DNA from 2 places in the Pelagibacterium sp. 26DY04 genome. Region 1 is predicted to be linked to the other one. Evidence: predicted binding sites of a transcription regulator. Region 1 holds the regulator's gene; the other holds the start of a gene.
The links. The regulator HrcA, encoded in region 1, represses chaperone genes, less so after heat shock. The targets are predictions, from matches to a motif close to GTTAGCACTCNCNNNNNGNGAGTGCTAAC.

Region 1 (15,779 bases):
TCTCACCTCAACGCTGCCGCAGATGAGCGACAGCCAGACCTATGCAACGATTGCTCGGGCGATCGAATATCTCTCGACGCCCGGTCCCGAGGCCGCCGATATCGCCGGACTGGCGCATGCGCTTTCCATGAGCGAGCGCCAATTGGTCGAGATGTTCCGCCGCTGGTGCGGGCTCACCCCCAAGAGCTTTGCCCAGGCCGTGGCGCTCGATCATGCGCGCAAGCTTTTGCGCGGCAATATGAGCGTGCTCGACACCACCTTCGAAGTGGGGCTTTCCGGCCCCTCCCGCCTCCATGATCTGTTCGTGACCTATGACGCGGTGCCGCCAGGCATTTACCGCGCCAAGGGTGCGGGGCTGGAGGTGACCTGGGGCTATGCCCCCTCCCCCTTTGGAACCGTATGCCTGATGATCACCCAATATGGCGTGGCGGGGATATCTTTTGCCGATCCGGGGCGGGAAGATTACGCCTTCGAGGATCTGGCCAATCGTTGGCCCAATGCCCACTATCGGCGCGATGATGCGGCGGTGGTCCCGACCGCGGCCCGGATTTTCGATTCCACCCGCTGGGACCCCGACCAGCCGGTGCGGCTGGTGATGATCGGCAGCCAGTTCGAGATCAAGGTGTGGGAAACGCTGCTGAAAGTTCCCGCCGGTCGCGCCGCCACCTATGGCGAGGTCGCCCGGGCCGTGGGGCGGCCCAATGCGGCGCGGGCGATCGGGCGGGCCGTAGGGCGTAATCCGATCTCTTTCGTCGTGCCCTGCCACCGGATCGTGGGGTCGAGCGGGGCGCTGACCGGCTACCATTGGGGGATCGTGCGCAAGCGGGCGATCCTGGGGTGGGAAGCGGGGTTGGTGTCGCAGGGGTAGATCGCTGGGCGGGCGCATGCCGAGAGGCTGCGCCCCCCTCATCCCCGGCCCTTCTCCCACCAGGGGAGAAGGGGGCTCTTTTGGCTAGCTCCTCAGCCTCCACGAACTCAGTTCCCGTGCAACAGAAATCGGCGCTTGCCGCTAAAGCTCCTCGGTCGAGACCCGCTTTCCCTCTGGATCGATGCCGTAGACGATGGGCGCGCCGGTGGCGATTTCGCGTTTGAGGATCGCTTCTTCGTCAAGGCCTTCGAGCTTCATCACCAGGGCGCGCAGGGAATTGCCGTGGGCGGTGACCAAGACGGTCTTGCCGGCCTTCAAAAGCGGTTCGATCTCGGCCTCGTAATAGGGCAGGACGCGCGCGGCGGTGTCTTTGAGGCTTTCGCCGCCCGGCGGGGGCACGTCATAGGAGCGGCGCCAGATATGGACCTGTTCCTCGCCCCATTTTTCGCGCGCATCATCCTTATTGAGCCCGGAAAGATCGCCATAGTCGCGCTCGTTGAGCTTGTGGTTGCGCACGATCGTAAGGTCGGTGATTTCCATTTCCTCGAGCATCAGGTCGAGGGTGCGCTGGGCGCGGGTGAGGGCCGAGGTGAAATAGGCGTCCGGCACGATGCCCCGGTCCTTGAGCGCCTTGCCGGCCTTGCGGGCTTCCTCGATGCCCAGCTCGGTCAATCTCGGATTGCGCCAGCCTGTGAAAAGATTCTTCAAATTCCATTCGCTCTGGCCGTGACGAACCAGGATCAGCGTGCCGGTCATGATGTCTCCCTTAATCGGTAAGGCCGAGCACGTCGGCCATTGAATAAAGTCCCTTGGGCTTGTCGGCCGCCCAGAGCGCGGCGCGCAGGGCGCCATCGGCGAAAAGCGAACGGTCGCGGGCCGAGTGCGAAAAGGTGACGGTCTCGGCTGTCGAAGAGAACAGCACCGAATGTTCCCCCACGATGCCGCCGCCGCGAAGCGTGGCAAAGCCGATCGAGCCGGGCTCGCGCGCCCCGGTATGGCCGTCGCGCACACGTACCGAATGGGCCGCGAGCTCGATCCCCCTGCCCTCGGCGGCAGCTTCGCCCAAAAGGAGCGCCGTGCCCGAGGGGGCATCGACCTTGTGGCGGTGGTGCATTTCGAGGATTTCGATGTCGAAATCGATGTCGAGGGTCTGGGCCGTCTTTTTGACCAGCGCGGCGAGGAGATTGACCCCGAGCGAGAAATTGCCCGATTTGACGATGCGCGCGCCATCTTCGGCCGCTTGCGCGATCGCCGCGTCGTCTTGGGGCGAGCAGCCGGTGGTGCCGACGATGTGGATGAGGCCCTTGGCCGCAATGCGCCGGGCCAGATCGACGCTGACCGCCGGGGCGGTGAAATCGATGATGGCATCGGCCGCCGAAATCAGCGCCTCCACGTCGTCGCCGATGACGATGCCGGTTTCTTCGCCCCCGGCCAACAGTCCCACATCCTTGCCGATGACCGGCGATCCGGGCCGATCGATGGCGGCGACGAGGGTGAGGTCCGGATGGGCGGAGACGGCCTTGATATTGGTGAGTCCCATGCGCCCGCCGGCGCCCACGATGCCGATCTTCATCAGGCGTACTCCTAAACGCTTGCCATTTCCGACAGCACGGCCTGGGCCGCCTGCCGGGGATCGTCCGCCGCAATGATCGGGCGCGCGACGACAAGATGGCTGGCGCCGGCCTTGAGCGCGTCGGCGGGAGGCATCACCCGCTTCTGGTCGCCTTTTTCGGCGCCTGCCGGGCGAATGCCGGGGGTGACGATCGCCATGTCGGGACCGACGATCTCGCGGATTTTCGCCGCTTCGAACGCCGAGGCGACGATGCCGCCCATGCCCGCGTCACGCGCCTGTTCGGCGCGGCGGGCAACCAGATCGGGAATGGCCATGCCGTAGCCGGCGTCCTTCAAATCATCCTCGTCCATCGAGGTGAGAACGGTAACCCCGAGCAGGCAGAGGCCCGAGCCTTGGGCGGCCTTGACGGCGGCTTTCATCGCCTTGGGATAGGCGTGAAGCGTGAGCATCGCCGCGCCGGTTTCGGCAAAGGCAGCGACGCCCTTTTCGACGGTGTTGTCGATATCGAGGAGCTTGAGGTCGAAGAATACTTTTTTGCCGGCCTTGATCAGCTCCTTGCCCACGGTCAGCCCATCGCCGCCGTAAAAGAGCTGGTAGCCGATCTTGAAGAACTCGGCGTTGTCGCCAAGCCTTGAGATGATGTTTTCGGCCTCGTAGCGCGTACCGACATCGAGCCCGACGATCAGATCTCCGGCCATGGCATTTCCCCTCGCGCTCTGTTGAAATCTTTGGGCTCGATGCCATGACTTGCGCCCAAGCGCAAGCGTCAGCGGTTGTCTTGTCGTGCGGGTCACACCGCAACGACGCGCGCAAAAGCGCCCGACGGCCATGAGGCCTCGGTTGATGATTGGATAGACGGCATGGGGCGATGAACGCCTCGTGCTGTATTTGTTAGTATGAAGCGATCATCGCCCCATGCGTCCGGGATTTTGGGCTTATGGCGGCGTCTCGGGCTGGGGGTTGTTGGGAAGCCACCGTTGCCGATGATTTCCCGCTGCCCCTCCGGGTTTCCCCGGTGCGACGTGGGAGTGATTGGATTGGTGGTCCGCTCACACCTTTTATCCACATCCGGCCATCTGTCCGCTTTGGGCCTTCCCCACGGCGACCCGTGAGGAACCCGAACCGATCCCGCCCAAACGTTCGTAGCGCTTGCGTCCATATGCGCGGGGTCGTGAGGGGGAGTATGGGGGAAGTGCGAAGGGCGGGGATAAGTTTTTTTGCGCCTGTGTCTGTGGAAGCTCAGCGCCCCCCTCATCCCCTGCCATTCGAGCCCCCGCCTTCGCGAGGGGCAGGCTCCGCTCTCATGGCCTTCTCACCTCCAATCGTGCCACCGGCACGATTGGCCAAAGGACGGTTCGAAGTCTCCCACCAGGGGAGAAGGGGTTCCGGGGGGAAGCGTTACGGCTGGGGCTCAGGCGCTGAGTGTACTGGATCCCGGCTCAAGGCCGGGATGACGATCGAGGGTGGTGTGACGGTGGAGATAAGCAGTTGAGCTGCCGGAGACCTCGACGGTAGAGCGTGGTGAGGGCGGGAGGCGGGGCTGTGCCCTGCCTCACCTCCACCGTGTCGCCCCGGGCCGAGCTTGGGGCGACACAGTGTGTGGTTGCGGAGAGGCGATGGCCTGGGAGGAGCTCTGCCGGCGCCTTCCTCAAATCCCGCCGCGGGAGAAATGGGTGAGTTCGCGCACCATCTGCTCTATCTTGGCCTGGATGGGCGGCTCGGCGATTTCGCCGTCTTCGGTAAAGGCCGTGGCATCGGGGCCGATGCCGAGGAGGGTCGGGACCACCAGCGCGCCGCCCTTGGTGAGCGAATCGCGCAGATGACTTTGCGCCCAGATGGTTCCGTATTTGCCCGAGCTCACCCCGCCGATGCCGAAGACCGCGTGCTTGAAGGGTGAAGGGCGCTGGCGGGAGATCCAGGCGAGCATGTTGGTGACGAGCGGGGGCACGCCGCCATTGTATTCAGGGCAGGCGATGAAGACGATGTCGTGGCTGCGGAACAGATCGGCCAGCCGCACCGACGCTTCAGGCACGTTGTCGGGTTCGAGATCGGCGTTGAAGATCGGCATTTCGAAATCCTTGAGGGAAATCGAATTGACCTCTACCCCCGCCGCCCGCAGGCGCGCATCCATGATGTCCTGGAGCTTTTTGTTGACCGATCCGGTGCGGAGCGATCCGCAGAGGGTGAGGGCGGTGCGGGGCATGGGCGTCTCCGTGGTGTCCGGGCGCAGTTAAGCGTCAGCAACCCTGTCCTGCAAGTCCGCCGAAGACGATGATCGTGTGGCGTCCGGGTTTGAGCCGGGAGCCCGAAGCTTCCTGAGGAGAGAGTCAGGGGCACACACCTTCTGAAGAAGTGGAAGGCTTGCGGGTCTCCGGGTCAGTCCCCGGATCAAGCCCGAGGGCGAAGACGACGAGGCTCCTCACGCTCCCAGGCCGGCGAGAGGCCTTCTGCCCGAGGTCGAGGTGACTGCGTCACCCGAACATGTGTTTGAGCTTGTCGAAGAAGCCTTCCGAGCCCGGGGAGGTTTCCGCGCTCGAGATTGACTGGAACTCTTCGAGCAATTCGCGCTGGCGCTTGGTGAGCTTTTGCGGGGTTTCGACGTCGAGCTGGACGTAGAGGTCGCCGATCTGGTTCGAACGCAGCACCGGCATGCCCTTGCCCTTCAAACGCACGCGCTGGCCAGGCTGGGTGCCCTCGTTGACCTTCACCTTGGCGCGGGAGCCTTCAAGCGTGGGTACCTCGAATTCCCCGCCGAGAGCGGCGGTGATCATCGAGATGGGCACCTTGGCGTAAAGATCGGCGCCGTCGCGGGAAAAGAGCTGGTGGGGTTTGACGGAAACGAAGATGTAGAGATCGCCCGCCGGCCCGCCGCGCAGGCCCGCTTCCCCCTCGCCGCCAAGGCGAATGCGCGTGCCGTCCTCAATGCCCTTGGGGATATCGACCGAAAGCGTGCGACTGGTCTGCCGCCGGCCCTTGCCGTGGCAATCGGTGCAGGGCTGATCCATGGTCTCCCCGCGCCCATGGCACTGGGGACAGGTCTGCTGGATAGTGAAGAACCCCTGCGCGGCGCGCACCTTGCCGTGGCCGCCGCACATGCGGCAGGTGGAAAAGCCGGTGCCCGGCTTGGCGCCCGAGCCGTCGCAGGTTTCGCACCCAATAAGCGTGGGCACGTCGATATCGACGGTGGTGCCGGTAAAGGAATCCTCGAGGGTGATTTCGAGATTGTAGCGCAGGTCGGAACCGCGCTGGCGGCCGTCGCGCTGGCGCTGGCCGCGCGCTCCGCCCATGAACTCCCCGAAAATGTCCTCGAAGATATCGGACATGGACGAGGAGAAATCGGCGCCGAACCCGTTGGCGCCGCCCCCGCCATTGAAGGCGGCGTGGCCGAACCGGTCATAGGCGGCGCGCTTTTGCGGATCCTTGAGCGTGTCGTAGGCTTCCGACACTTCCTTGAACTTGTGCTCGGCGTCCTTGTCGCCCGGATTGCGGTCCGGGTGGTACTGCATGGCGAGCTTGCGATAGGCGGATTTGAGCGCGGCGGCATCGCACCCCTTTTCCACCCCGAGCACTGAATAGAAATCGGCCTTGGACATAATGTTTAAAGTTTCCCCTCGTCGCGGCAGGGGCAAGTGCAGGACGGATGCAAGATCATCTCTTGTGCCAAACCAACCGTTCGTGTCTTTGAGCGTCTCATTGGACCGGAAACTCCCGGCCTCGTTGCGCTTCTAGGTAATCATCCTTGCCGCCAGTTACCATAGGCGGCGGCGAAAAGGCCAGCAGGGCTGGCTGATTCACGTGAAACTGGTGCCTTCAAACGACAGTGCCGCCCGAAGGCGGCACTGAAGGGTGAGCAACCAGCTCGATTTAGGCCGACTTCTTGTCGTCATCGTCCTTGACCTCTTCGAAGTCGGCGTCGACCACGTCGTCGTCATCCTTGGCATCGCTTGCGGCCTGGGCCTCGGCTTCTTCCTGGCTGGCCTTGTACATGGCTTCGCCGAGCTTCATGGAGGCCTGGGCGAGGGCCGCCGACTTTTCCTTGATCGCCTCGGGGTCGTCGCCTTCGAGCGCGGTTCTGGTCTCGGCGATAGCCGCCTCGATCTCGGACTTGACCTCGGCCGAGACCTTGTCGCCATGCTCCTTCAATGAGGATTCGGTCGAATGAACGAGGCTCTCGGCCTGGTTCTTCGCTTCCACGGTCTCGCGGCGCTTCTTGTCGGCTTCGGCGTTCGCTTCGGCGTCCTTGACCATCTTTTCGATGTCTTCGTCCGAGAGACCGCCCGACGCCTGGATGCGGATCTGCTGCTCCTTGCCGGTGCCCTTGTCTTTCGCCGAAACCTGGACGATGCCGTTGGCGTCGATATCGAAGGTCACCTCGATCTGCGGCACGCCGCGCGGCGCCGAGGGGATGCCCACGAGGTCGAACTGGCCGAGCATCTTGTTGTCGGCCGCCATTTCACGCTCGCCCTGGAAGACCCGGATGGTGACGGCCGACTGATTGTCTTCGGCGGTCGAGAACACCTGGCTCTTTTTGGTCGGGATGGTGGTGTTGCGGTCGATGAGCCGGGTGAAGACGCCACCCAGGGTTTCGATGCCGAGCGACAGCGGGGTCACATCGAGCAGCAGCACGTCCTTGACGTCACCCTGGAGCACGCCCGCCTGAATGGCGGCGCCCATGGCGACGACTTCGTCGGGGTTCACACCCTTGTGCGGCTCCTTGCCGAAGAAGTTCTTCACTTCTTCCTGGACCTTGGGCATGCGGGTCATGCCGCCGACCAGCACCACTTCGTCGATCTCGCCGGCCGAAATCCCGGCATCCTTGAGCGCTGCGCGGCAGGGCTCGATGGTGCGCTTGATGAGATCTTCGACGATCGATTCGAACTTGGCGCGGGTGAGTTTGAGCTGCAGGTGCTTGGGGCCCGAGGCGTCCGCGGTGATGAACGGCAGGTTGACTTCGGTCTGGCTCGAGCTCGAGAGCTCGATCTTGGCCTTTTCGGCAGCTTCCTTGAGGCGCTGCAGGGCGAGCTTGTCGGAGCGCAAGTCGATGCCCTGCTCCTTCTTGAACTCGTCGGCAAGGTAATCGACGAGGCGCATGTCGAAGTCTTCACCGCCAAGGAAGGTGTCGCCATTGGTGGACTTCACCTCGAACACGCCATCGCCAATTTCGAGGATCGAGATATCGAAGGTGCCACCGCCAAGGTCGTAAACGGCGATGGTGCCCGATTCGCGCTTTTCGAGCCCGTAGGCGAGCGCGGCGGCGGTCGGCTCGTTGATGATGCGCAGCACTTCAAGGCCAGCGATCTTGCCGGCATCCTTGGTGGCCTGGCGCTGGGAATCGTTGAAGTACGCCGGGACGGTGATCACCGCCTGGGTGACGGGTTCACCGAGATAGGATTCGGCGGTTTCCTTCATCTTGGTGAGGATCATGGCCGAAACTTCCGAAGGGGAAGACTTCTTGCCGTTCACCTCGACCCAGGCGTCGCCATTGTCGGCCTTGACGATCTTATAGGGAACAAGGCCCTTGTCCTTGGTGACCATCGGGTCTTCGAACCGGCGCCCGATCAGGCGCTTGACGGCAAAAAGCGTACCCTCGGGGTTGGTCACTGCCTGGCGCTTGGCCGGCTGGCCCACAAGGCGCTCGCCATCATTGGTGAAGGCGACCATCGACGGCGTGGTGCGCGCGCCTTCGGCGTTTTCGATGACTTTAGGTGTCTTGCCGTCCATGACGGCGACGCACGAATTGGTCGTGCCCAGGTCGATTCCGATTACTTTTCCCATTGAAGAAACCTCTTTTCTCGAGCGAGTCCCTGAATTTGGCCCTGACCCCTCAACGCGCCCATTTTGCGTTGCGGCATCGCATTGATCGGCCGGTGCCAGACCCCTCTGGGATTTTCAATTCAGCCCCGGTTTCCCGGGCTTGCTGGCTATATAAGGAGGGGGTCCTGAGCCTTCAAGCACTAGCCCCCTGATACTTTCGGCCCTTGTGTCAGGCCGATTTGTCGATGCTTTCCCCCGGCGCCGCTCCATCGGGATCGGCCTTGGGCGCGGGTTTGTTGCCGCCCTTGGCAACGCCCACCATGGCGGGGCGCAGGACGCGCTCGCCGATGGCGTAGCCCGCCTGGACCACCTGGACCACGGTGCCTTCGGGAACCGAGGCATCGGGCACCTCGAACATGGCCTGGTGGCGATGGGGATCGAACTTCTCGCCCTCGGCGAGGATCGGGGTGACCCCGTTCTTTTGCAAAAGGCGCTGCATCTCGCGCTCGGTCATCTCGATCCCTTCGATCAGGGATTTGAGCGTGCCGTCGGCGGTCTCGCGCGCTTCGGCGGGGATCACCATCAGGGCGCGGGAAAGATTGTCGGTCGCCACCAGCATGTCGCGGGCGAACCCGGCGATGGCATAAGAACGCGTGTCGGCGATTTCGCGCTCGGTGCGCTTGCGCAGATTGTCCATCTCGGCGGCCGTGCGCAAAAGCTGGTCGCGCAACTGGTTCTTTTCGTCTTCGAGCAGCGCGATGCGGTCTTCGGCCGTGGGCTCGGCAGCAGCTTCCTGGGTCGCTTCGGCCTCGGGGCGCTGATTGGTCTCTTCGGTTGGCTCGGGCGTCGTGTTGTCGTCGCTCATCATTGCTCTTTCACCGATTGGGGGAAATTGGTTGCCCGCCATATCGGCCAAGGGGCGGGATTTTTCAAGTCCGATGACCAATGAGGCCGCGATCGTCGTCGCGAACTCGGCGCCCCCCTCATCCGACCTCCGCTTCGCTCCGGCCACCTTCTCCCTCAAGGGGAGAAGGGTCGTTTGCCGCGAGCGCCTGCTGGTTAAAGCTCCCCTTTTTTGGAAATCAGCCGCGACACCACATGGGCCGTGTAGTCGACCACCGGCACGATCCGCGCATAGTTCAGCCGCGTCGGCCCGATGACCCCGAGCACGCCGATCACCTTGTCATTGGCGTCCTTATAGGGCGAAAGCACGACCGAAGAGCCCGAAAGCGAGAACAGCTTGTTTTCCGAGCCGATGAAGATGCGCACCCCTTGCGCGGTCTCGGCATCGTTCAAAAGTTCGATCAGCCCCGCCTTGGTTTCGATCTCGTCGAAAAGCTGGCGCACGCGGGCCAGATCCTCGGAGGCCATGGTGTCGTCGATGAGATTGGCTCGGCCGCGCACGATAAGGGTGGGAGCGGCGGTATCGGCCTCGATCATCGAGGCCAGGCCCGAATCCACCAGCCTCTGGGCGATGGCGTCGAGTTCGGCGCGCTGGCTCTCGCTCTGGCGGCGGATCGATTCCCGCGCCTCCTTGAGCGTCCGGCCAACGATGTGGTGGGCGAGAAAGTTCGAGGCCTGGGTGAGGGCGCTGGCGGTGAGGCCGGGCGGCAGCGGTATGACGCGGTTTTCCACCTGCCCGTCCTGCCCCACAAGGATCGCCATGGCGCGTTCGGGGTCGAGGCGGACGAATTCGAGGTGCCTAAGCACCATGTCCGACTTGGCCGCGATCACCATGCCTGCCCCATGCGAGAGCCCCGAAAGCAGCGCGCTGGCTTCGTTCAAGAGATCCTCGACCCGGCCCGAGCGGCTGCCGCCCGTTATGTTGCGGGCGATCTGGTCGCGCTCGGCTTCGTCCACGGCGCCCACTTCGAGCATGGCATCGACAAAGAACCGCAACCCCTCCTGGGTGGGCGCGCGCCCCGCCGAGGTGTGGGGCGCGGCGATCAGTCCCAGTTCTTCGAGATCGGCCATGACGTTGCGGACCGAAGCGGGGGAAAGCTGCATGTCGAGCATTTTGGAGATGGCGCGCGAACCCACCGGCTCGCCGGTCTCGATATAGCGCTCGACCAGGCGGCGGAAGATGTCCTGGGAGCGCGCCGATAGCGCCGATAAAAATTCAGACGAATTTATCTCAGGTCTGTCCATATTCACCATTTAAAAGGATTTGCGGGGACCGCCAAGAGAGCCGCGCTTGTTCCGATGCCGGTGAACCGTTAAGAGGCTGATAACCATATCCAGCCACCCTCTATCAATTCGGGGATATATTTCTTCATGCGGCCAAGCGGACGGGCGTTCGATCAGATGCGCGATGTGACCATTGAGCGGGGCATCGCGCCGCAAGCGGAAGGCTCGTGCCTTGTCGCCTTCGGGCATACGCGCGTGCTGGTGACCGCGACCGTGGAAACCGCCCTGCCCCCCTGGCGGCGCAATCAGGGCCTGGGCTGGGTTACGGCCGAATACGGCATGCTGCCGCGTGCTACCGGCACCCGCACAAGGCGTGAAGCGACCGCTGGCAAGCAATCGGGCCGCACCCAGGAGATCCAGCGCCTGATCGGGCGCTCCCTGCGCGCCGTCGTCGATATGGCCGCGCTCGGCGAGAACCAGATCATCCTCGATTGCGACGTCATCGAAGCCGATGGCGGCACCCGCACCGCTTCGATCACCGGCGCCTTCGTCGCCATGAGCGAAGCGATCGGCTGGATGGGCGAGCGCTCGCTTTTGAAGGGCAATCCGATCCGCGACCATGTAGCCGCCGTCTCCTGCGGCATCTATCGCGGCACCCCGGTGCTCGATCTCGACTATCTCGAGGATTCCGAAGCGGAAACCGACGCCAATTTCGTCCTGACCGGTTCGGGCAAGTTCGTGGAAATCCAGGGCACCGCCGAGGGCGAGGCCTTTTCGGTCGATGAACTCAACCAGCTGATCGGTCTGGCGCAAAAGGGCATCGGGGAACTGGTCGCCCTGCAGCGCGCCGTGCTGGAGGCGGGCGCATGAGCGGGTTCAAACTCAAACGCGGCGACCGCCTGGTGCTGGCCACCCACAACAAGGGCAAGCTGGCCGAATTCCAGGACATGCTCGCCGATTTCGGCCTCGACATCGTCTCGGCCGGCGATCTGGGCCTGCCCGAGCCTGAAGAGACGGGCACCACATTTGTCGAAAATGCGCGGCTCAAGGCTCACGCCGCCGCCAAGGCGACCGGCCAGATCGCGCTTTCCGACGATTCGGGGATTTCCGTGGATGCGCTCGACGGCGCGCCGGGGGTCTATACCGCCGATTGGGCCGGCGTGCCGCGCGATTTCGGTATGGCCATGCAGAAGGTGCAGGATCGGCTGGTGGAAAAGGGCGCGACCGAACCGCATCAGCGCAAGGCGCAGTTCAACGCCATTCTCTGCCTCGCCTTTCCCGACGGCACCGACGTGATCTTCGAGGGCGTCGCGCCCGGCACGCTGGTCTGGCCGCCGGTGGGCGAGCAAGGGCATGGCTACGATCCCATGTTCAAGCCCGACGGGTATGAGAAAACCTTCGGCCAGATGAGCGCGGCGGAAAAGCATTCATGGGCGCCGGGCAAGGAAGGCTTGTCGCATCGCGCCCGCGCATTTGCCAAATTCGTCAGGGAAGTTCTTTGAGCGCCAACACGCAATTCGGGATCTATGTGCATTGGCCGTTCTGCGCGGCCAAATGCCCCTATTGCGACTTCAATTCCCATGTCCATCACGGCAAGTTCGACGAAGAGAGCTTCGTTACCGCCTATGTGAAAGAGATCGAAGCCACGGCCCGGCGTGCGCCCGAGCGGCTGGTGGAATCGATCTTTTTCGGCGGCGGCACGCCCTCGCTGATGAAGCCCTCATCGGTCGGCGCCATTCTCGACGCCATCGGGAAAAACTGGCAGGTTTCCGATACGGTCGAAATCACCCTCGAAGCCAACCCCACATCGGTGGAGGCCGACCGGTTCCGCGGCTATCGCGCCGCCGGGGTCAACCGCGTCTCGCTCGGCGTGCAATCGCTGCGCCCCGAACCGCTGGCCCGGCTGGGGCGGCTGCATTCGGTCGACGATGCGGTGGCCGCCGTGCGGCTGGCGCAATCGATCTTCGATCGCTCGAGCTTCGACATCATCTATGCCCGCCCCGACCAGACGCTGGACCAATGGGAAGAAGAGCTGACCGACGCCCTGGCGCTTTCGGACGGGCACCTCTCGCTCTACCAGCTCACCATCGAATCGGGCACGCGCTATTTCGATCTCTTCAACGCCGGCAAATTGAAGATGCCGTCCGAGGATCTTTCGGCCGATATGTTCGAGATGACCCAGGAGCTGACCGCTTCCTACGGGCTGCCGGCCTATGAGATTTCCAACCACGCCCGTCCGGGCCAGGAAAGCCGGCACAATCTCATCTACTGGCGCTATGGCGAATATGCCGGCATCGGGCCTGGCGCCCATGGACGGCTGCTGATGGGTGGCGCGCGCCATGCCACCGCCGCCGAGCGCATGCCGTTCAAATGGTGGGAAAAGGTCATCGAAACCGGCGACGGACTGGTCACCGACGACACGCTCACCTGGGACGAAGAGGGCGACGAATATCTGGTGATGGGCCTGCGGCTGCGCGAGGGGATCGACCCGGCCCGCTATCAGGCGCTGGCCCGCCGGGCGCTGACGGCGACCCAGATCGATTTCCTGAAATCGATCGGCTTTATCGAGACCCTGCCCAATGGAAGGCTGCGGGTGACCGACAAGGGCTGGCCGGTGCTCGATGCCGTGGTGGCCGATCTGGCGGCCTGAGCGTTGGAAGTTTAGCGCAAACGCTTGGCCGAGAGCCCCCTTCTCCCCTGGGGATGGGGGGGCGCCGAGTTTCCCCATACACTTGGGTTGACGAGGAAACTCAGCGCCCCCCTCATCCGACCGCTTCGCGGCCACCTTCTCCCACCAGGGGAGAAGGGGAGTTTGTGGCGGCGGTCGCAATAATCGGCGCGCCTTGGCTCTTATCGGAACTCCGCCGCTGGCGGTATGCCTGCGTCCATGCCGATCCCGCCGTTTGAGGCCAGCGGCAGGCCACCCAGTTTTGCCGCTTCGATCGTGGCCGCCCCGCCCGGCGCCACCTGCCGCATCACCAGCCCATATTCCCCGCGGCCGTCGAAATGGAACCGCAGCGGACCGTCGCGGCCGGTGAACCCGGTGGGCGAGAACAGGCTGTTGCCGAACGGCGGGGTGGCAAGGCTGAGTGAGGGCGTGTTGGCGACCAGCACTGCCGAATAGGCCAGCGTTGCCAACTGATGCGGTTCGCCGCCGAACCGCTGCCGGTAGGATGCGGACAGCGCCGCAAGCCCGGTCGGATCGATGGCCGGATAGACTGCGCCGGCGAGATAGGCCTGGGCCGCAATGGCTGGGTTTCCTTCCCATTCCCCCGCGCCGATCACCAGGATGCGCTGGCGCGGAACCCGCGCCGCTTCGAGCAGAATGCCGAAGCTGGGCGCGGTGGCAGCATCGGGGAGGTAAAGCGCATCGACAAGATTGGAGCGCATGGCCGGCGCCAGCCGTTCGACCGCGCGGCGAGCCTGGGCCTCGTCGGCGAACATCTCGACCCCGACAATTCTCATGCCGGTCTCCCCTGCCGCCTGGCGCAGCGCTTCGGCCTGTGCGTGGCCCAGGGGCGTGTCGGGGACGATCGCTGCGATGGCATTGCGCCCCTGAGCCCGGGCAAATCCCAGCGCCCGCATTATCTCGGCCTCGGGCAGGACGCTGAGCAGATACACCCCGTCCGTCGCCACGCTCGAGGTCGATGAAAAACCGATCAGCGGGGTGTCGTAGGAACGGGCGATCGCCCCGGCAAGGGCGACCGAATCGGCGGTGAGCGGCCCAAGGATCAGCTCCGCACCCTCGGCAAGCGCTTGTTGGGTCGCGTTCCGGGCCGTCTCGGCGCTCGATCCGGCATCCTTGAGCACCAGATGAATGGTGGGACTGGGCGTCTGCTCGATGGCCAACCGCGCACCGTTGGCCATCGATTGGCCCACACCCGCCGCGCTGCCCGAAAGCGGCAGGATCAGCGCCACGCGCACCGGCCCGGTGCCGATGATCTCGCCCTGGGCCGGCGCCAGTGCCGGCAATTGCGCTGTTGCGGGAAGGCTTGAAACCGGCGGCGCGACCGGCGCGGTGGGCGCGCAGGCAACGATCGTGAGGGCGAGGACCGGCCAGCCGAGCGTCTTTACCCATCCGTGCTGCAAATCGAGTTCCCCTCATCTGCCGGGAGGCGCACGCCTCGACAATCGGCCCATGCCTCGCGTAAACAATACTCAGCTCGGGAAAGGACGCCAGTGGCCCAGGAAAAAACCTTCGAGATCGCCGGCCAGCGGCTTGCCGCGCAAACGCCGGCACCGGGGCTTTACCCGGTGGCCACCCCCATCGGCAATCTCAGGGACATCACCCTGCGAGCCCTCGAAATCCTTGCCGGTGCCGACCTCGTGCTCTGCGAGGATACCCGCCATTCGGCACGCCTGTTTGATGCCTATGGCATCAGGACGCCGCGCACCGCGCTCCATGAGCACAATGAGCGGGCCCGGATCGATTCGATCCTCGACCAGATCCGCGACGGCAAGGCGATCGCGCTCGTTTCCGATGCGGGCACTCCGCTGCTTTCCGATCCCGGCTTTCCGCTGGTTCGCGCCGCCCGCGAGGCCGGCCTCGACGTTTTCCCCCTTCCCGGTCCTTCGGCGCTGCTGACCGCGCTGACCGGCGCCGGGCTACCCACCGACGCGTTTTCGTTTTTCGGCTTCCTGCCGCCCAAGACCGGCCAGCGTACCAACGCGCTCGTCCCTTTGGCCAGCCGGCCCGAAACGCTGGTGTTCTACGAATCTCCCCGGCGGCTGGGAGCGGCGCTGGCCGATATGGCAAAAATATTCGGCGCCGATCGGCAAGGGGTGGTGGCGCTCGAACTCACCAAGCGCTTCGAGCGCTTCGAAGCCGGACCGCTGGCCGAACTTGTCGAACGCTTTGCCGGCGACACCAAGGGCGAGGCGGTGATCCTGGTCGCCGGGTCCGATGGCGGCACGCCGGCGGTGGCGGGCGACTGGCAGGCGGCTCTGGCCGAGGCCATGGCGGGCCAGCCGCTGCGCGCCGCCGTCGATGAGATCGCCGCCCGGTTCGGATTGAAGCGCAAACAGGTCTATGATGCGGCGCTCGCCCAAAAAGCCGATTCCTAGTTCCCGCCGCCGCGCCGAGCGGGCCGGACGCTGGGCGGAAACGCTCGCCGCATGGTATCTGCGCGCCAAGTTTTATCGAATCGTCGCAACCCGCTACAAAACCCCGGTGGGTGAAATCGATATCGTCGCCCGCCGCGGCAGGCTGATCGTTCTGGTGGAGGTCAAGCATCGGGCCGGCAACGCCGCCGCTCGGGCCCAGGCGCTCGAGGCGGTCAATACCGCCCGCATCATCCGCGCGGCGCGATGGTTCCAGTCGGCCCATCCCCGTTATGGTGGCTATGATTTCCGTTTCGACGTGATATCGGTTGCACCGAACCGCTGGCCGCACCATCTGGTCAATGCATTTTCAGCATAATCTTTTCTAGAGGTCTCCGATGCCCCTTTCCGTTGCCG
Region 2 (15,779 bases), 890 kb from region 1:
GCTCCGGCCGTCATCATCCAGGGCTCGGACGAGCGCGCGCAGGGCATCGTCCAGATCAAGGATTTGGCCGAAGGCGCCGAAGCCGCCGCTTCCATCATCGACAACGCCGCCTGGAAAACCGAACGCCCCGGCCAATATTCGGTCCCGCGCGCCCAGATGGTCGATTTCGTCAAACAGATCCCCGCCGTCGCCGCCTGGATGAAGGCAAACGGGTGATGGCCGCCTCCCGCGCCTTCAAACTCACCTTGTCATTCCGGGACGTGTTCCCGGAATCCAGCCCAATGCCCGCCAAACGCACGGCGGTGCGATAATGATCGCCAACCTTGTTTCCCTTGGCCGGCCCCTCACCCCCATCCCCTCTCCCCAGCGGGGCGAGGGGAGCTCTCGCCGCAGCGCCCAGCCTTCCTTCTCCCCGCCAGGGAGAAGGTGCCCCGAAGGGGCGGATGAGGGGCCTGCAGCACTGGCCAGGAACTCTGAACTTGCGTTTGCCCCATTCCCCTTCTCCCCGCTGGGGAGAAGGTGTCCCGAAGGGGCGGATGAGGGGCCTGCAGCACCGGCCAGGAACTCTGAACTTGCGTTTGTCCCATTCCCCTTCTCCCCGTCGGAGAGAAGGTGCCCCGAAGGGGCGGATGAGGGGCCTGCAGCACCGGCCAGGAACTCTGAACTTGCGTTTGCCCCATTCCCCTTCTCCCCGCCGGGGAGAAGGTGCCCCGAAGGGGCGGATGAGGGGCCTGCAGCACCGGCCAGGAACTCTGAACGTTCGTTTGCCCCATTCCCCTTCTCCCCGCCGGGGAGAAGGTGCCCCGAAGGGGCGGATGAGGGGCCTGCAGCGCTTGCCAAACACTCTACGATAGTTTGTGCCCCATCACCCTTCTCCCCTGGTGGGAGAAGGTGGCCGCGAAGCGGTCGGATGAGGGGGGGCAGCCTTTCAACGCTGCGCCAGAGCTTGCGTGTATCTGTCTTGGGAAACCGCAATGTCCGCTAACACCCGCCGCGCCGCCCTCCACGCCCTCATCTCCGCCCCTGGCGTCACGGTCTCCACCCCGCCCATCCTCATCCCGCCCGCTGCTTATTTCGACCTCGCCGGCGAGGAACTTGGCGCGCGCATGATCCTGACCCAGGGCCCGGACGGCTCGGAATTCTGCCTGCGCCCCGATTTCACCCTGCCCATCGCCATCGAGCACATCGCGACCGGCGCGGCCACCCCCGCCGCCTACGGTTATCTCGGGCCGGTCTTCCGCCAGCGCGCCGACGGCCCCGCCGAATTCGACCAGGGCGGCCTCGAACTCCTGGCGCTCCCCGATGCCGACGCCGCGCTCGGCCGAGTCATCGCCTTCGCCCGCGCCGTGATCGACATCTACGACGTCACCGCCCCCATCATCCGCATGGGCGATATCGATCTCTTCGAAACCATCCTTGCCGCCTGCGACATGCCCGATGTCTGGCGCCCGCGCATCCGCGCCCGCTATGGCCACCCCGAGGCCATGACCGGCCTGCTCGATCGCCTGGCCGATCCAAAACCCCCCGCCGCCGGTCCCGCCGGCCTGCCCGAAGGCGACATCGCCGAGTGGGTGCGCGAGCTGATGCTCACCAATGGGCTCAGCCTCACCGAAAGCCGCAGCCCCGAGGAGATCGCCCAGCGCTACCTCGAAAAGCAGGCGCTCGAAGCCGCCCATGTCCCCGGCCAAACCATCGACCTCTTGCGCAATTATCTCGCCATATCCGGCCCGGCCGATAAAGCGCTCGCCGCTATCGAAAGCCTCGCCTCGGCCACCGGGATAAATCTTGCGGCAGCCCTCGCGACCACCCGCCGCCGCTTGGCCCAGCTTCGCGATGGTCTCTCGGGCCATGTGCTGTTCGATGCCGGCTTCTCCCCGCGCCTCGATTATTACACCGGCATCACCTTCGAGGTGACCGGGGCAGGGGGGCTGGTTCTGGTCTCGGGCGGGCAATATGACCGCCTGCTGCGCCGCCTCGGCGCGCCCGAAGATATCCCCGCCGTCGGCTGCGCCGTCTGGGCCGATCGTCTCGAAGCGGAGGTGCAATGATGAGCACCATCATGCTCGCGCTACCCTCCAAGGGCCGCATCCAGGAAGAAGCCATCGCCGTCTTCGAAAAGGCCGGCCTTCCCATCGAACGCCCCGGCGGCGCGCGCTCCTATCTGGGCGAAATGGCCGCCATGCCCGACGTGGTCGTCCGTTTCCTCTCGGCCTCCGAGATCGCCCGCGAACTCATTCGCGGCACCATTGATATCGGCATCACCGGCGAGGATCTGATCCACGAATCCGCCGAGACCGGCCCGCAACAGGTGGAAATCGTCAAGCGCCTCGGCTTCGGCCGCGCCGATGCGGTGGTGGCCGTTCCCGATAGCTGGATCGACGTCACGGCGATGGCCGACCTCTCCGACGTCGCCGCCGATTTCCGCGCCCGCCATGGCCGCTGGCTGAAGGTGGCGACCAAATTCGTCAACTTGACCCGCCGGCATTTCGCCCGCCACGGCATCGCCGAATACCGGATCGTGGAAAGCCTGGGCGCCACTGAAGCCGCCCCCGCTTCCGGCGCGGCCGATCTCATCGTCGATATCACCACCACCGGCTCGACCCTGCGCGCCAACGGCCTGCGCGTGCTCGAGGATGGCGTGATGCTCAAAAGCGAATCCCTGCTGGTCGTCGCCCGCAATGCCGAATGGCACGCCGGCAAGCTGGCCACCCTGAACATGCTCCTCCAACCCCTCGGCGCCGCCGCGTTCTCCTAAGGAAGGGACACCTCGGCGCGCGGCCATTTCGAACTTCTGATGCAGCGCTTACGTTTCTGCCGAGGACCTGCCACCGGCTACCCTTCTCCCCTTGAAGGAGAAGGTGGATCGCCCGCCGGGCGAGACGGATGAGGGGTGCGCTGAGCTTCAGCAAACACCACCGTGGCGCTTGAGATGCTGAGCCCCCTCATCCCCGGCCCTTCTCCACCAGGGGAGAAGAGGGCTCTTGAGACATGCTCCTGAGAAAGCCAGCAACTCTGCGCTCGCGTTTATCCCGTTACCCTTCTCCCCTGGTGGGAGAAGGTGGCCGCGAGGCGGTCGGATGAGGGGTGCGCTGAGTCTCCGCACCCACCTCAGTTCCGGAAAGACCTTCAAGCAGGCGCTGAGCTACCAAGCACCCTGGTGCCCGTATCACCCCCTGCGCTCGTCCACCGACAGCGCACCCGCGCCAAACGCGATGACGTAGAGCATGCCGCCGGTGATCGCGAGGTTCTTCATGAACGCGGTCATCTGGTTGGCATCGGCAAAGTCGGTGTGGAAGATCAGCGCCGAAAGCAGCGTGAAGGCGGCCAGCGCCGCTGCCGCCCAACGGGCCTTAAAGCCAAAGGCCAGCATCAGCCCGCCGACGATTTCGACGATGATGGTGGGCCAGATCAGAATGCCGGGCACGCCATAGGCTTCCATATAGCCCACATTGCCCTCGATGGCGGGGATCTTGTTGAACCCGGCAAGAATGAAGATAACCGCGAGCAGAATGCGCCCGGCGGTCGGAAGATAGGTCTGAAGCGACGTCATGATTGTCAGCGTCCGTCTTGATTTGCGATGACGAGACACTGCCTCAAACCACTCATGTGTAAAATCCGCCCGCTCCCGACAGATTGTTCGTTATTTTCGCACCAATCGCCACCTCCGATTGAGTTGCAAACCGTCGCGGTTCATGCCAGCAAGCGCGGCAGATAAATAAAGGTATCATCCCGGCGTTTCGCGCGAAAGGCCGGGGCGACCGGCGCGCTCGGCGCCTCGTGGAGTAAAGCTTTCCGTGTTCGATATCTGGGTCCTTCTCGCCCTGGGCGGCGTTGGCGTCGTCGCCGGTTTCGTCGATGCCGTGGCGGGCGGCGGGGGCATGATCACCATTCCCGCCCTGATTTCGGCCGGCCTGCCGCCCGTCACGGCGCTGGCCACCAACAAGGCCCAGTCCATCGTCGGCACCACTATGGCCGCCTACACCTACTGGCGCAAAGGCTATGTCTCCCTGCTGTCGCTGGTGCCCTCCATGGCCGCCGCCTTCGCCGGCTCGTTCCTCGGGGCCATCGTTCTCAAGCAGGTCGATACCTCGGCGCTCGAAATCGCCGTTCCGGTGGCCATCATCGCCGTGGCGCTCTATTTCACCCTCTCGCCCTCGATCAAGGATATCGACGGCGCGGCGCGGCTCGATTTTTCCACCTTCGTGCCCGTCTTTGCCTTCGTGATCGGCTTTTACGATGGCATTTTCGGTCCGGGCACCGGCTCGTTCTTCATCCTGGCCTTCGTCGCCCTGTTCGGCCTCTCGGCTGCGCGCGCCTCGGCGCACACGAAGGTGCTCAACGTCACGTCCAATTTCGCGGCGCTGAGCTTTTTCGTCTTTGCGGGCGATGTCATGTGGCCGGTTGCCGCCGTCATGGCCGCCGGCCAGGTGCTGGGCGGCTATCTCGGCGCCATCACCGGCATCCGCTTCGGCGCGAAAGTCATCCGCCCACTGGTGGTCGTGGTCTCCATCGCCCTGGCCATCAAGCTCTTGTTCTTTCCCTAACCGGCCAGCATCTCCCAGGTCTGATATCCGGCGAGACAGATCACCAATATGCCCACCGCATACATCAGCCCGCGCGTGGGCACGCGCTTGACCACCAGCCCGGCCAGCGGCGCGGCCATCAGCCCGCCCACGACGAGCCCTGCCACCGACCATGCATGATCGACGAGTTCGCCCGCTTCCTCCCAGTGGCCCGAAAGCAGCGCGAACAGAAACGCCGCCGAAATGGACGAGGCCAGCAGGAACTCGGCGGCGTTGACAGTCCCGATCACATAGCGCGGCTTGCCGCCCGAGCCCACCAAGGTGGAGGTCACCACCGGTCCCCATCCGCCTCCGCCCGCCGCGTCGGCAAATCCGCCGACAACGCCCAGCGGCGCAACGAAATGGGTCTTGGGGTCGAGCCCTGGCGATACGCCTCGGAACGCGCGATAGAGGATGAAGCACCCCATGATGGTCAGATAGGCGGTAACGAACGGCCGCGCCACGCTGCCATCGACGCTGGTCAACAGATACGCCCCCAGCACGCCGCCCAAAACACCAGCCGGTGCCAGGCGCCAGAACAATCTCCAGTCGATATTGCGATGCGCCACATGGCTGGTGGCCGAAGCCGCCGTGGTAAACACCTCTGCCGCATGCGCCGTCGCCGAGGCATAGGCGGGCGACACGCCGAGACTCAGCAGCACCGTCGAACTGATCACCCCATAGGCCATCCCCAGCGCCCCATCGATGAGCTGGGCCAGAAAGCCGACCACCGCGAACAGTATGAAATCCCCACTCATCAATGTCCTCCTCCGGTGTGTGGAGAAATGCTATCGAATAGTCGACCAAACAAGTAGTGTAATAACGAGAAAAATGTCACCGCCGAGCCCGAGCAACATAGAATGGATTTGCGCGCTCACGGTTCAAAGTTGGCATGGCGATGCAACCTGCGGTCGACAGCACGCTTACGGGAGAGCTGCCGCCGAGCCGGCCGTCCAGCTGAAAAGGGGCAGGTAAGGCACAGCACCTGGCCCGCCCCTCTCGTCGTCTTCATCCCGCAGCTTGACCCGGAGACCCGCATGGTTTCCGCGTCGCTCGGCAGGAGTGTTGTCCAACTCCTCCGGCACTACAGGCAGCACTCGCCAAGTTCACGTTCATATTGATCTGCCCCTCCAAACCGTGGCGCCTCTCCTGCCGACAGCCGGCTGTCTCCGCCAGCGAAAAATCCCGCGCGGATGTCGGCTCGGCGCCCCATTGTGCGTCTTTACTCTGCACTCCCGCACACGTCGCGGGCAGCAGAGGAGATTGATCATGCCCTATATCGAAGGATTTGTTGCCGCAGTTCCCACGGCAAATAAGGACGTCTATCTCAAGCACTCAAGGGAAGCCGCCGAGTACTTTAAAAAGCTCGGCGCTACCCGGCACGTCGAATGCTGGGGAGACGATGTCCCCAAAGGCGAGGTCACCGATTTCTTTGGCGCCGTGAAGGCCAGGGATGACGAGACAGTCGTGTTCAGTTGGGTCGAATATCCCGACAAGGCCACCCGGGATGCCGCCAACCAGAAGATGTCGGAAGATCCCAACATGACCGGCACGGACATGCCGTTCGATGGCAAACGCATGATCTGGGGCGGGTTCACCGTCCTCATGGACGAGTAGCGAGCCTGCAAACGAAAAGGGCAGCGCCGAAACGCTGCCCTTCCCGCGCACAGCGTGCAAGCCAGCCTTGGCTGGCGCCGTCAAAGCTGTGCCACCAAGGATGCGAACGGGAAGCTGGCAAACGAAAAGGGCAGCGCCGAAACGCTGCCCTTCCCGTTCGAGACCCGGAGAGGTCCCAATCCCGTATTCTTAAGGCGCGAAGAGCGCCCGGCCGTCGTCGGCCGCGCCCGCGCAGGGCCAGCGTTCGGCCCAGCGCGGATTTAGCGCGTCGGGCCGAACGCGGTACGGCCCGTGAGCGAAATAGACTCTAAGTCGCGTCAGCGACTTAGAAATCCATGCCGCCCATGCCGCCCATTCCGCCGCCGGCCGGCATTGCCGGAGCAGCTTCCTTGGGCAGTTCGGCAACCATGGCTTCGGTGGTGACCAGAAGGCCGGCAACCGAGGCGGCGTCCTGCAGAGCGGTGCGGACCACCTTGACGGGGTCGATGATGCCCATCTGGATCAGGTCGCCATATTCGCCGGTCTGGGCGTCGTAACCATACTTGTCGTCGCCGTTGTCGAGGATCTTGCCCACGACCACCGAGCCTTCGTCGCCGGCATTGTTGGCGATCTGACGGACCGGCTCCTGAAGCGCGCGGCGCACGATGGCGATACCGGCTTCCTGATCGGCGTTGGCGCCCTTGGCGGCGAGGTTGGACGAAGCGCGCAGCAGGGCGACGCCGCCGCCCGGAACGATGCCTTCTTCAACGGCAGCGCGGGTCGCGTTGAGCGCGTCGTCGACGCGGTCCTTGCGTTCCTTCACTTCCACTTCCGTGGCACCGCCGACGCGGATCACGGCAACGCCGCCAGCGAGCTTGGCCAGGCGTTCCTGGAGCTTTTCGCGGTCGTAGTCCGAGGTGGTTTCCTCGATCTGCGCCTTGATCTGGTTCACGCGGCCTTCGATGTCGTCCTTGGAGCCAGCGCCATCGACGATGGTGGTGTTTTCCTTGGAGATCTCGACGCGCTTTGCGGTGCCGAGCATGTCGAGGGTGACGTTTTCGAGCTTGATGCCGAGGTCTTCCGAGATCACCTGGCCACCGGTGAGGATCGCGATGTCCTCGAGCATGGCCTTGCGGCGATCGCCGAAGCCCGGAGCCTTGACGGCGGCAACCTTGAGACCACCGCGCAGACGGTTGACCACCAGGGTCGCCAGCGCTTCGCCTTCAACGTCCTCGGCGATGATCAGCAGCGGACGCTGGCTCTGCACCACGGCTTCGAGAACCGGCAGCAGGGCCTGGAGGTTGGAGAGCTTCTTTTCGTGCAGCAGGATGAGCGGATCATCGAGCTGGGCGACCATCTTTTCGGTGTTGGTCACGAAATAGGGCGAGAGGTACCCACGGTCGAACTGCATGCCTTCGACGACGTCGAGTTCGGTCTCGGCAGTCTTGGCTTCCTCGACGGTGATGACGCCTTCATTGCCGACCTTCTGCATGGCGTTGGCGATCATCTCGCCGATTTCCTTTTCGCCATTGGCGGAAATGGTGCCGACCTGTGCGACTTCCGAGGAGTTCGAGATCTTGACGGCTTTCGAAGCGAGCTTTTCGACAACTTCGCCCACGGCCAGGTCGATGCCGCGCTTGAGATCCATCGGGTTCATGCCGGCAGCGACGGCCTTGACGCCTTCGTTGACGATGGCCTGGGCCAGAACCGTGGAGGTGGTGGTGCCGTCACCGGCGATGTCGTTGGTCTTGGAAGCGACGGTGCGCAGCATCTGCGCGCCCATGTTCTCGAACTTGTCTTCAAGTTCGATTTCCTTGGCAACCGTCACGCCGTCCTTGGTGATGCGCGGAGCGCCGAAGCTCTTTTCAATCACCACGTTGCGGCCCTTGGGGCCCAGGGTCACCTTGACCGCATTGGCCAGGATGTTGACGCCGCGCACCATCTTGTCGCGGGCGTCGGTCGAGAACTTTACGTCTTTGGCGGACATGCGAGTTTACTCCGAATGAAATAAGAAAAAGACGTGAGAAACGCTGAAAATCAGGCTTCGATCACGCCCATGATGTCGGACTCTTTCATGATCAGCAGGTCTTCGCCGCCGATCTTGACTTCGGTGCCGCTCCACTTGCCGAACAGCACGCGGTCGCCGGCCTTCACGTCAAGCGGGGTCACCTTGCCGCTTTCGTCGCGGGCGCCCGGGCCAACCGAAACGATCACGCCCTCTGAGGGCTTTTCCTTTGCGGTGTCGGGGATGATGATGCCGCCAGCGGTCTTTTCCTCGCTGTCGACGCGCCGGACCACAACGCGGTCATGCAGGGGACGGAAGCTCATGGTCGCTCCTTGGAACGTAGTGTTGAGATCGATTTCCTCCGCTGTTAGCACTCTTTGGAAGAGAGTGCCAACAGCATGGCCGACGAGATAGGGAGACGCTGAAGGGGAGTCAAGCGCGCCGAGGGCAAAAAATTTTGCATCGCCCTGCCGGGCTTGCTATGCGAGGTGCACCGCGACGGCGCGAGATCGAAACCCGCATCCAGGCGGCGCCCCTGCATTTGCACATCCCGGCTATCCTGGGGACAAAAGAAGACGATACAATGACTGCTCTTGCCCCCCACGATTCGCTTGCCGCCCAGTGGACGGCGCCGACCCTTTCGGTGGTCGTTCCCACTTTCAACGAGCGCGACAATATCGGCCCGCTGATCGAAAAGCTCGAGGCCGCCCTCGCCGGCATCGCCTTCGAGGTGATCGTCGTCGACGACGACAGCCCCGACGGCACCGCCGAACTCGCCAAGTCCATCGCGCTGGAAAAACCGCATGTGCGCTGCATCCACCGTGTCGGGCGCCGCGGCCTTTCCTCGGCCTGCATCGAAGGCATGGCTTCCTCGGCCGCCGAATTCGTCGCCGTCATCGATGCCGACCACCAGCATGACGAAACCATCCTGCCCCAGATGCTGCAAAAGGTCCGCGAGGGCGCCGATATCGCCGTGGGCTCGCGCTATACGGGCGAGGGGAGTTCGCAATCGGGCTTTTCCGCCGGCCGCCAGATGGGCTCGAGCATCGCCACGCGCCTTTCGGGCATCCTCACGGGCAAGTCGCTGTCCGATCCCATGAGCGGCTTTTTCCTCCTCCGCCGCTCCCTGTTCAGCCGGATCGTGCCCTCCCTGTCGCGGGAAGGCTTCAAGATCCTGCTCGACATCATCGCCACCGCCAACCGCACCTTGGGCGGTAAGCTGGCGATCGCCGAAGTGCCCTACAGCTTCCGTCCGCGCCATGCGGGCGAAAGCAAGATGAGTCCCCTGATCGTTGCCCAGTTCCTCGGGCTGATCGTCTCCCAGATCTCGCGCGGCTTTCTCCCCACCAGCTTCCTGCTGTTCGCCCTGGTGGGCGCGTCCGGGGTCGTCGTGCACATGGCGGTTTTGACCTTCGTTTTCGAAGGGCTCGATTTCAACTTCGCCAACAGCCAGTTGGTGGCGACCCTCATCGCCATGACCACCAATTATGTGCTCAACAACGAACTGACCTACGCCGACAAGAAGCTGCGCGGCGCCCGCTTCTGGACCGGGCTTTTGAGCTTCTACGTCGTGTGCAGCTTCGGCGCGATCGCCAACATCTCGGTCGCCAGCGTCCTGTTCGAAGCCAACCTCGCCAATTTCTTCATCGCCGGCATCGCGGGGGTGGTGATGAGCGTCGTCTTCAACTACGCCGTCACCCGCGTCTTCACATGGCGGTAGCAAGATGATTGCCGCCTCCCGCGCCTTTGGTCAGCCCCTGGCCCCCGTCTGCTCTCCCCAACCGGGCGAGGGGCTTTTGTGCCAGAGCGCCCTTGGCGTCCTGTCCTTCGCCTCCCTGGGGGAGAAGGTGGCCGCGAAGCGGACGGATGAGGGGGACGCGGCGATGGCCAAGCGTATTGGTTCTCGCGATAATGCCCCACACCGCTCCCGCACCTCTGGCAGCGTTGCGGGTCGCCGGGTCAAGCCCGACAATGACGACCGAGTGGGGCAGGGCGCCGCTGCAAACAAGCCACCTGTCATTTCGGGATGTGCTCCCGGAATCCGGCAACAGAGCTTATCCAGACACATGCCCGGCCGCCCTATGACTCCCAACCCGACGTCTACCCTCTTACCCTTCTCCCCTGGTGGGAGAAGGTGCCCCGAAGGGGCGGATGAGGGGGGGCGCAGCCTCGGCCCGACCCACAGGAGCCCATGATGCCCACTAACCCCCGCATCGGCCCCTTCACCCCCTTCCAGGCAACCCTCATCCTCATCGCCGTCACCTTCGTCCTCCGCCTCATTGGCGCGGCGCTGATCGGCTGGGGCACGGGCGAGGCCTACTACCTGGCGTCGGCACGCCAGTTCCACCTCTCCTATTTCGACCAGCCCCCTCTCTCGCTCTGGACCATCTGGGCAACGCTGCAATTGACCGGTTCGGAAAGCCTGCTGGTCATCCGCCTGCCGTTCGTTGCCATGTTCGCGGTCTCCACCTGGCTCGTGTTCGACATCACCCGCCGCATCCACACCCCGCTCGCCGGGTTCTATGCGGCGCTGATCGTCAATGCCTGCGTGCTGTTCTCGCTCTCGATCGGCTCCTGGACCCAGCCCGACGCGCCCATGCTGCTGTTCTGGCTCGCCACGACCCGCGTGCTGGTCGAAATCTTCTTCGGCGCCGGCGCCAAACGTCCCTACCTTTATTGGGGCCTCGCCGGCCTCTTCCTCGGCCTCACCTTCCTTTCCAAATACCACGCAGCCTTCCTCGTCGCCGGCACCGGCCTGTTCATCCTCTCCAACTCCACCCAGCGCCGCTGGCTCACCCACGGCGCCCCCTGGCTTGCCCTCGCCATCGCGCTGGTGATCTTCTCCCCCGTGATCATTTGGAACGCCCAGAACGATTGGGCGTCCTTCGGCTTCCAGGGCGGCCGCGCCCTCGCCGAATCCGAATTGCGCTGGAACGGGCTCATCCGCATGATCTGGGGCCAGCTCCTCTATATGGTCCCCTGGCTCGCCATCCCCGCCCTCTATATCGGCGGCAAGGCGCTCGCCGCCGGCCCGCGCGGCCAGTTCCCCTCGGGCACCGTGCCGGGCGCGGCCGCGCTGTTCGCCTATATCGGCTGGCCACCCATCGTCTTTTTCACCCTCGTCGCGCTCTGGAGCGATACTCAGTTCCACTTCCACTGGCAGGCTCCGGGCTATCTCATGCTCTTCATGCTGATGGGCGCCTGGGCGGCCAACCGTGAGGGCAGGGGTGTGCGCATCTGGCTCTATGGCTCGGCGGTCGTCACCCTCGCTATCCTCACGCTTCTGGTCTCCCACGCCGCCACCGGGTGGGCGCGCACCGTCTTCCCCGGCGATTGGGAAGACCCTACCGCCCTCCAGCTCCCCTGGACCGAGCTGGGCGAAACCCTTGCCGATCGCGGCGCCTTCGGCCAGGGCGAGTTGTTCGTCGCCGGCATCAACTGGATCGATTGCGGCTATGTCGACACGCAAGTCGCCGGCCGTCTCCCCTTCGCCTGCTTTGGCGACGACACCCGCAATCTCGGCTTCAATTTCGACCCCGGCGCCCATACCGGCTGGAACGCCTACATCGTCGACCAGACCGGCGGCCCCGATCGCGTCATCGAAGCCTATGGCGACCGCTTCGAAACCATCGAGCACCTCGAAACCCTCACCGTCTCCCGCAACGGCGTTGTGGAGTTGACCGACATCCAGCTTTTCTACGCCGAGGGTTTCGCCGGTCGGTAGCGCTGCGCGGCCAGCCCTGCTCGCCCGCGACGGCGTCTTTTGCGAGCAGGCAATGAAACGGGAGCGGGTCACCCATGACGAGGCGCTCAGTGCGGTGCGTGCAGCCGGAGGACAGGACATTTCAAGCGTTCGGTACCTGTTTCTTGAGAGCGACGGTACGATAAGCGCCGCGCTTCGCAACACTGCAACGCACCTTCCCTAACCTCTGCCAATAACCGTGCGCTGAGGAACCGGAGAAGCCACCATGAAGTACACCGTCTCGATCGAGATCGCGCTGCCACGGGAGAGGGTTATCCAACTCCTCCAGCACCCCGCGCAGCGCCCGAAATGGCTGCGGGGCCTGGTGTCGCACGAGCCGCGAAGCGGTGTGGAGGGGCAAGTTGGTACCGTGTCGAAGGTCGTGTTCCAGTCGGGCCGGAAGACCATGGAACTCACCGAAACCATCACGCGCCGCGAGCCGGTCGACCTGCACGGCATCCCGTCAGACCGCGTCGTCCATTATGAGCGCGAGATCGTCGCGGACGGGATGTGGAGCGCCGCACGCGAGCATCTGTCTGAAACGAGCCCCCAGAGTACGCTCTGGGTGAGCGAGAACGAATACCGGTTCAACGGTTTTATGCGATTGGCGGCTCCCCTGATGCGTCCTTTCTTCATCAAGCAGTCGCGGCAGGTGATGGAGGATTTCAAATCCTTCGCCGAGCACGGAACGGACGTCCGCAAAGCGGAAGCCTGACCGTAATCCAACAGCGAGGCACTCCGTCCGCGCAGCTATTTTGCCGGGGCAGGTCCATACTGGTTTGCGCCAGGCTGGGACGGTCGGGTCAACCACCATAGCATCAGAAGGGCGAGAACAAGCTGTACCAAGACCGTGAGCGCCACGCCGAAGCCTCCGAACCACGCTGCCGGAGCGATTAAGACGCTTGGATCATCCAACCTTGTCTCGACAGCCGAGAAAGTCACCACGCCTGCAAGAGCAGCGGCAAGGAAGGCAAACGATAGCAACATGGGCAGCAGGACGTACCAGCCGGGGCGCCCCGTGTCATGCATTCGACGCCACGCGACAGCGAGCATCGGAAGCAGGACCGCCAATTGAAAAATCCCACTGAGAATACGCGGCGCCTCCTCGATTTCCGCACCGGAACCAAAGATGGCCGCGTCCAGAATTCCGAGAATTGCCGTGACGATTACGGTGAACAGAAAAAACCACCAGTACTCCGGCCTGCTGGCTCGCCCGGAAAAATCAGCATACTTGCGGAAGCAAGTTTTGACCGCATCCACTATGCCCATCTGTGCCTTCGATGCCATGTCTGCTTGTGCTCTACCCATGCCACATCACCCCCCGCGACACAGGCTGCGGAAGTTATGAACGGTTTTGCCGCGTTTGTCGCGTGTGACTGTTAGTGGGCCCCAAAGCGGTCGTTTGGCGCGGTTAAATGACCGCGCGATACCTGCCGGTCGTTGCAGTGCCAACGCGTGGCAAATCCAGGCAAGTTGCTGCCCGGCTGCAGCCCCGGCGCTCAAGGTAAGCTGTCCGCTACGGTAGTCTCCGCGAGTATTTTGCGCGGCTTCCCTTGCGAGAAATTATGCGGTTCCCAAGAGACGGCTGTCTGCCCACATTTGGTAACTCGCATAAGGGTGGGGAGTGAACCTGTTCGTAACATCGCGTATTCGCTTACGATCTACTCCTAACTCGCGGAGCGTTGCCAAAACCGCCAGCGTCTCGACTGCTGAAGTTGCGATGACAAACTCGCGAAAATTCTCTTCAATGGCGCCGTGAGAACCGTGGGCTGCATCGTTCCGAAGCTTGATGGCCAGCCTACAGTCTTGTTCGATGCTCGCGCCGAGTACGTCTTCCCCGAATGTGGTCCGAACGTCCCTGATCGCCTGATTGAAGCGTTCGGCCAATGGAAGCCTGACTAGCTCGTTGAGCACCTGGGACAGGCGCTCTGAAGGGACGCCTAGTCTTTCGAAGGAATCCAGGTTGCGGGCATCTCTTCTAAAGCGCGTGAGCGCAGTTTGGGTTAGACCACTGTCGAGCTTGTAGTCCGGGATGGACTCGAACCAGGCCATCACCTTCATGAGCTTGCTGCGGTCGGTTACCTCTCCCGCCTGCACGAACTGAGAGGCCAGCCAGTAAGTGACCTCCCACTGCTTTTGACGAGCAAGCCAGATAGCAAGGGCTTTCTCGGTAATTTCTCTGTCAGAGCGATTGAACACGCGAAATATCTGCTCGACACCAATGCGTTCAACCTGTTCATAGTCTGCCGGCCGCCAGTTTCGATAGAGAGCAAAGGCGCTGGGCGCTTCAACTTTGCCGTCGCCTTCTGATTGCACTGCCAGTCCTGTTTCTCTCAGCGGCCTGCCCTCTGAGAGCGCGAATAGGGTCTGGATGTGAAACGGCACCTGAAGGGATTCCTCGAGAGAGACCGCTTTGTCATAGCGGACAGAAATCCAAGTCGGGTCGTCGTTTATGTCCTCTAGTCTGGCTACCGAGATTGCGGGGATTTTGGAAATGACCACCTCGTATCCTTCGCCGCGCACACGCATGATTTCGCTGCGTGTTGGAATGGTACGATTGACATATACAACCGCGTCACCGTCTTCTTCGAAATCATACTCCTTATGGTCCCCGTACGAGAGCGACCCTGTCGCCGCCGGAAGGCAAAATTCGAAGATTGATACCCTGTCCACCTCACGCCATTCCCGACCCCCGAGAAGAAGGTAGCTTGCCTTAAATTGATGATTGCGAGAGCCTGTTGATATCGGCGAACAGCCCAGCAATGTCGCCATTTCGCCGGTCTCTAAGGCGAGCTTAGCAGTCTCCCTTCTGTCCCGGTCAGGCGCGTTGCGATCGAATCGAAATAAGGACGCGCTGATTGTGCCACTAGAGAGGGTAAGGCGACCGCTCCAAGCGCTCTGCAACTCCTGGCAGCTTGCGTCGATCAAAGCTGTGCCGTCGACAGCGAGTACACTCGGTGCCAATGTTTGCCTCCCACAGCCAAAACTCAGATCATTGCTGATATCACGCGATAGCGGCTTTGTGCTATCGCCGGCTAAAATCGGACCGGCCGCTTTCCATCCCCTAAGCCGCCCCGGCGCGTTCCCAGCCCAGGCGCTTGCGATAGATCGTCGAAGGGCTGATTTCGAGCGCCGCCGCCGCGCGGGCGATGTTGCCGCCGAAGGCGTCGAGCGCCTCTTCGATGATCCTTTGCTCCTGCTGCCACATGGGCAGCACCGAAGGCTGGGCCCCGCTTGCCGCCTGCTCGGCGCAATAGGCGTCGCGCGATTCGATATCGGCGGCCAGCGCCATCTGCGCGCTCACCACCCCGCCGTCGAACATCACGACGATCCGGCGCACCAGGTTCTGGAGCTGGCGCACATTGCCCGGCCATTCCCGCGCCACGAACAGGTCGGCGACATCGGGCGCAAAGCCGGCAAAGCTCTTGCCTTCTTCCTTGCCGAACCGGGCAAGAAAGCTCTGTGCCAGCGGCATGATGTCCCCCGGCCGCTGCCGCAGGGGCGGCAGGTGGATGGGCAGAACGTGCAGGCGGTAGAAAAGGTCCTCGCGGAATTTCTTTTCGCTCACCAATTGCATCGGGTTGCGGTTGGTGGCGCAGATCACCCGCACATCCACCGGCCGGGATACCGATTCCCCGACACGGGTGATCGTCCCGGTCTGGAGAAAGCGCAAAAGCTTGGCCTGCAGCGCCAGGTCCATCTCGCCGATCTCGTCGAGAAACAGCGTGCCGCCATCGGCCATTTCAATGGCGCCCTTGCGGTCCTCATGGGCACCGGTATAGGCGCCCTTAACCGCGCCGAACACCTCGGCCTCCATCAATTCGCGCGGGATCGCCCCGGCATTGATGGCGATGAACGGCTTTTTGGCGCGCGG

Region 2: NO932_RS04135 (co-chaperone GroES) is a predicted target of HrcA. The motif match lies at 8,530-8,558, and genes of this name have one in related genera.

What each region holds. Positions count from the first base shown of each region.
Region 1 is NZ_CP101731.1:3,870,526-3,886,304, forward strand. It holds gene NO932_RS19265 (methylated-DNA--[protein]-cysteine S-methyltransferase) at 1-868, shown strand, start outside; gene NO932_RS19270 (2,3-bisphosphoglycerate-dependent phosphoglycerate mutase) at 1,010-1,624, opposite strand; gene dapB (4-hydroxy-tetrahydrodipicolinate reductase) at 1,635-2,441, opposite strand; gene pyrF (orotidine-5'-phosphate decarboxylase) at 2,453-3,139, opposite strand; gene NO932_RS19285 (NADPH-dependent FMN reductase) at 4,090-4,644, opposite strand; gene dnaJ (molecular chaperone DnaJ) at 4,913-6,034, opposite strand; gene dnaK (molecular chaperone DnaK) at 6,306-8,216, opposite strand; gene grpE (nucleotide exchange factor GrpE) at 8,425-9,063, opposite strand; gene hrcA (heat-inducible transcriptional repressor HrcA) at 9,255-10,343, opposite strand; gene rph (ribonuclease PH) at 10,470-11,192, shown strand; gene rdgB (RdgB/HAM1 family non-canonical purine NTP pyrophosphatase) at 11,189-11,824, shown strand; gene hemW (radical SAM family heme chaperone HemW) at 11,821-12,972, shown strand; gene NO932_RS19325 (penicillin-binding protein activator) at 13,173-14,411, opposite strand; gene rsmI (16S rRNA (cytidine(1402)-2'-O)-methyltransferase) at 14,502-15,386, shown strand; gene NO932_RS19335 (YraN family protein) at 15,352-15,741, shown strand; gene gshB (glutathione synthase) at 15,761-15,779, shown strand, end outside.
Region 2 is NZ_CP101731.1:877,521-893,299, forward strand. It holds gene hisS (histidine--tRNA ligase) at 1-216, shown strand, start outside; gene NO932_RS04100 (ATP phosphoribosyltransferase regulatory subunit) at 975-2,048, shown strand; gene hisG (ATP phosphoribosyltransferase) at 2,045-2,755, shown strand; gene NO932_RS04110 (DoxX family protein) at 3,167-3,550, opposite strand; gene NO932_RS04115 (TSUP family transporter) at 3,795-4,544, shown strand; gene NO932_RS04120 (sulfite exporter TauE/SafE family protein) at 4,541-5,320, opposite strand; gene NO932_RS04125 (DUF1428 domain-containing protein) at 5,832-6,179, shown strand; gene groL (chaperonin GroEL) at 6,505-8,145, opposite strand; gene NO932_RS04135 (co-chaperone GroES) at 8,196-8,486, opposite strand; gene NO932_RS04140 (glycosyltransferase family 2 protein) at 8,747-9,883, shown strand; gene NO932_RS04145 (glycosyltransferase family 39 protein) at 10,355-11,887, shown strand; gene NO932_RS04150 (YetF domain-containing protein) at 11,940-12,089, shown strand; gene NO932_RS04155 (SRPBCC family protein) at 12,132-12,620, shown strand; gene NO932_RS04160 (DUF805 domain-containing protein) at 12,656-13,192, opposite strand; gene NO932_RS04165 (hypothetical protein) at 13,469-14,677, opposite strand; gene NO932_RS04170 (sigma-54 dependent transcriptional regulator) at 14,970-15,779, opposite strand, start outside.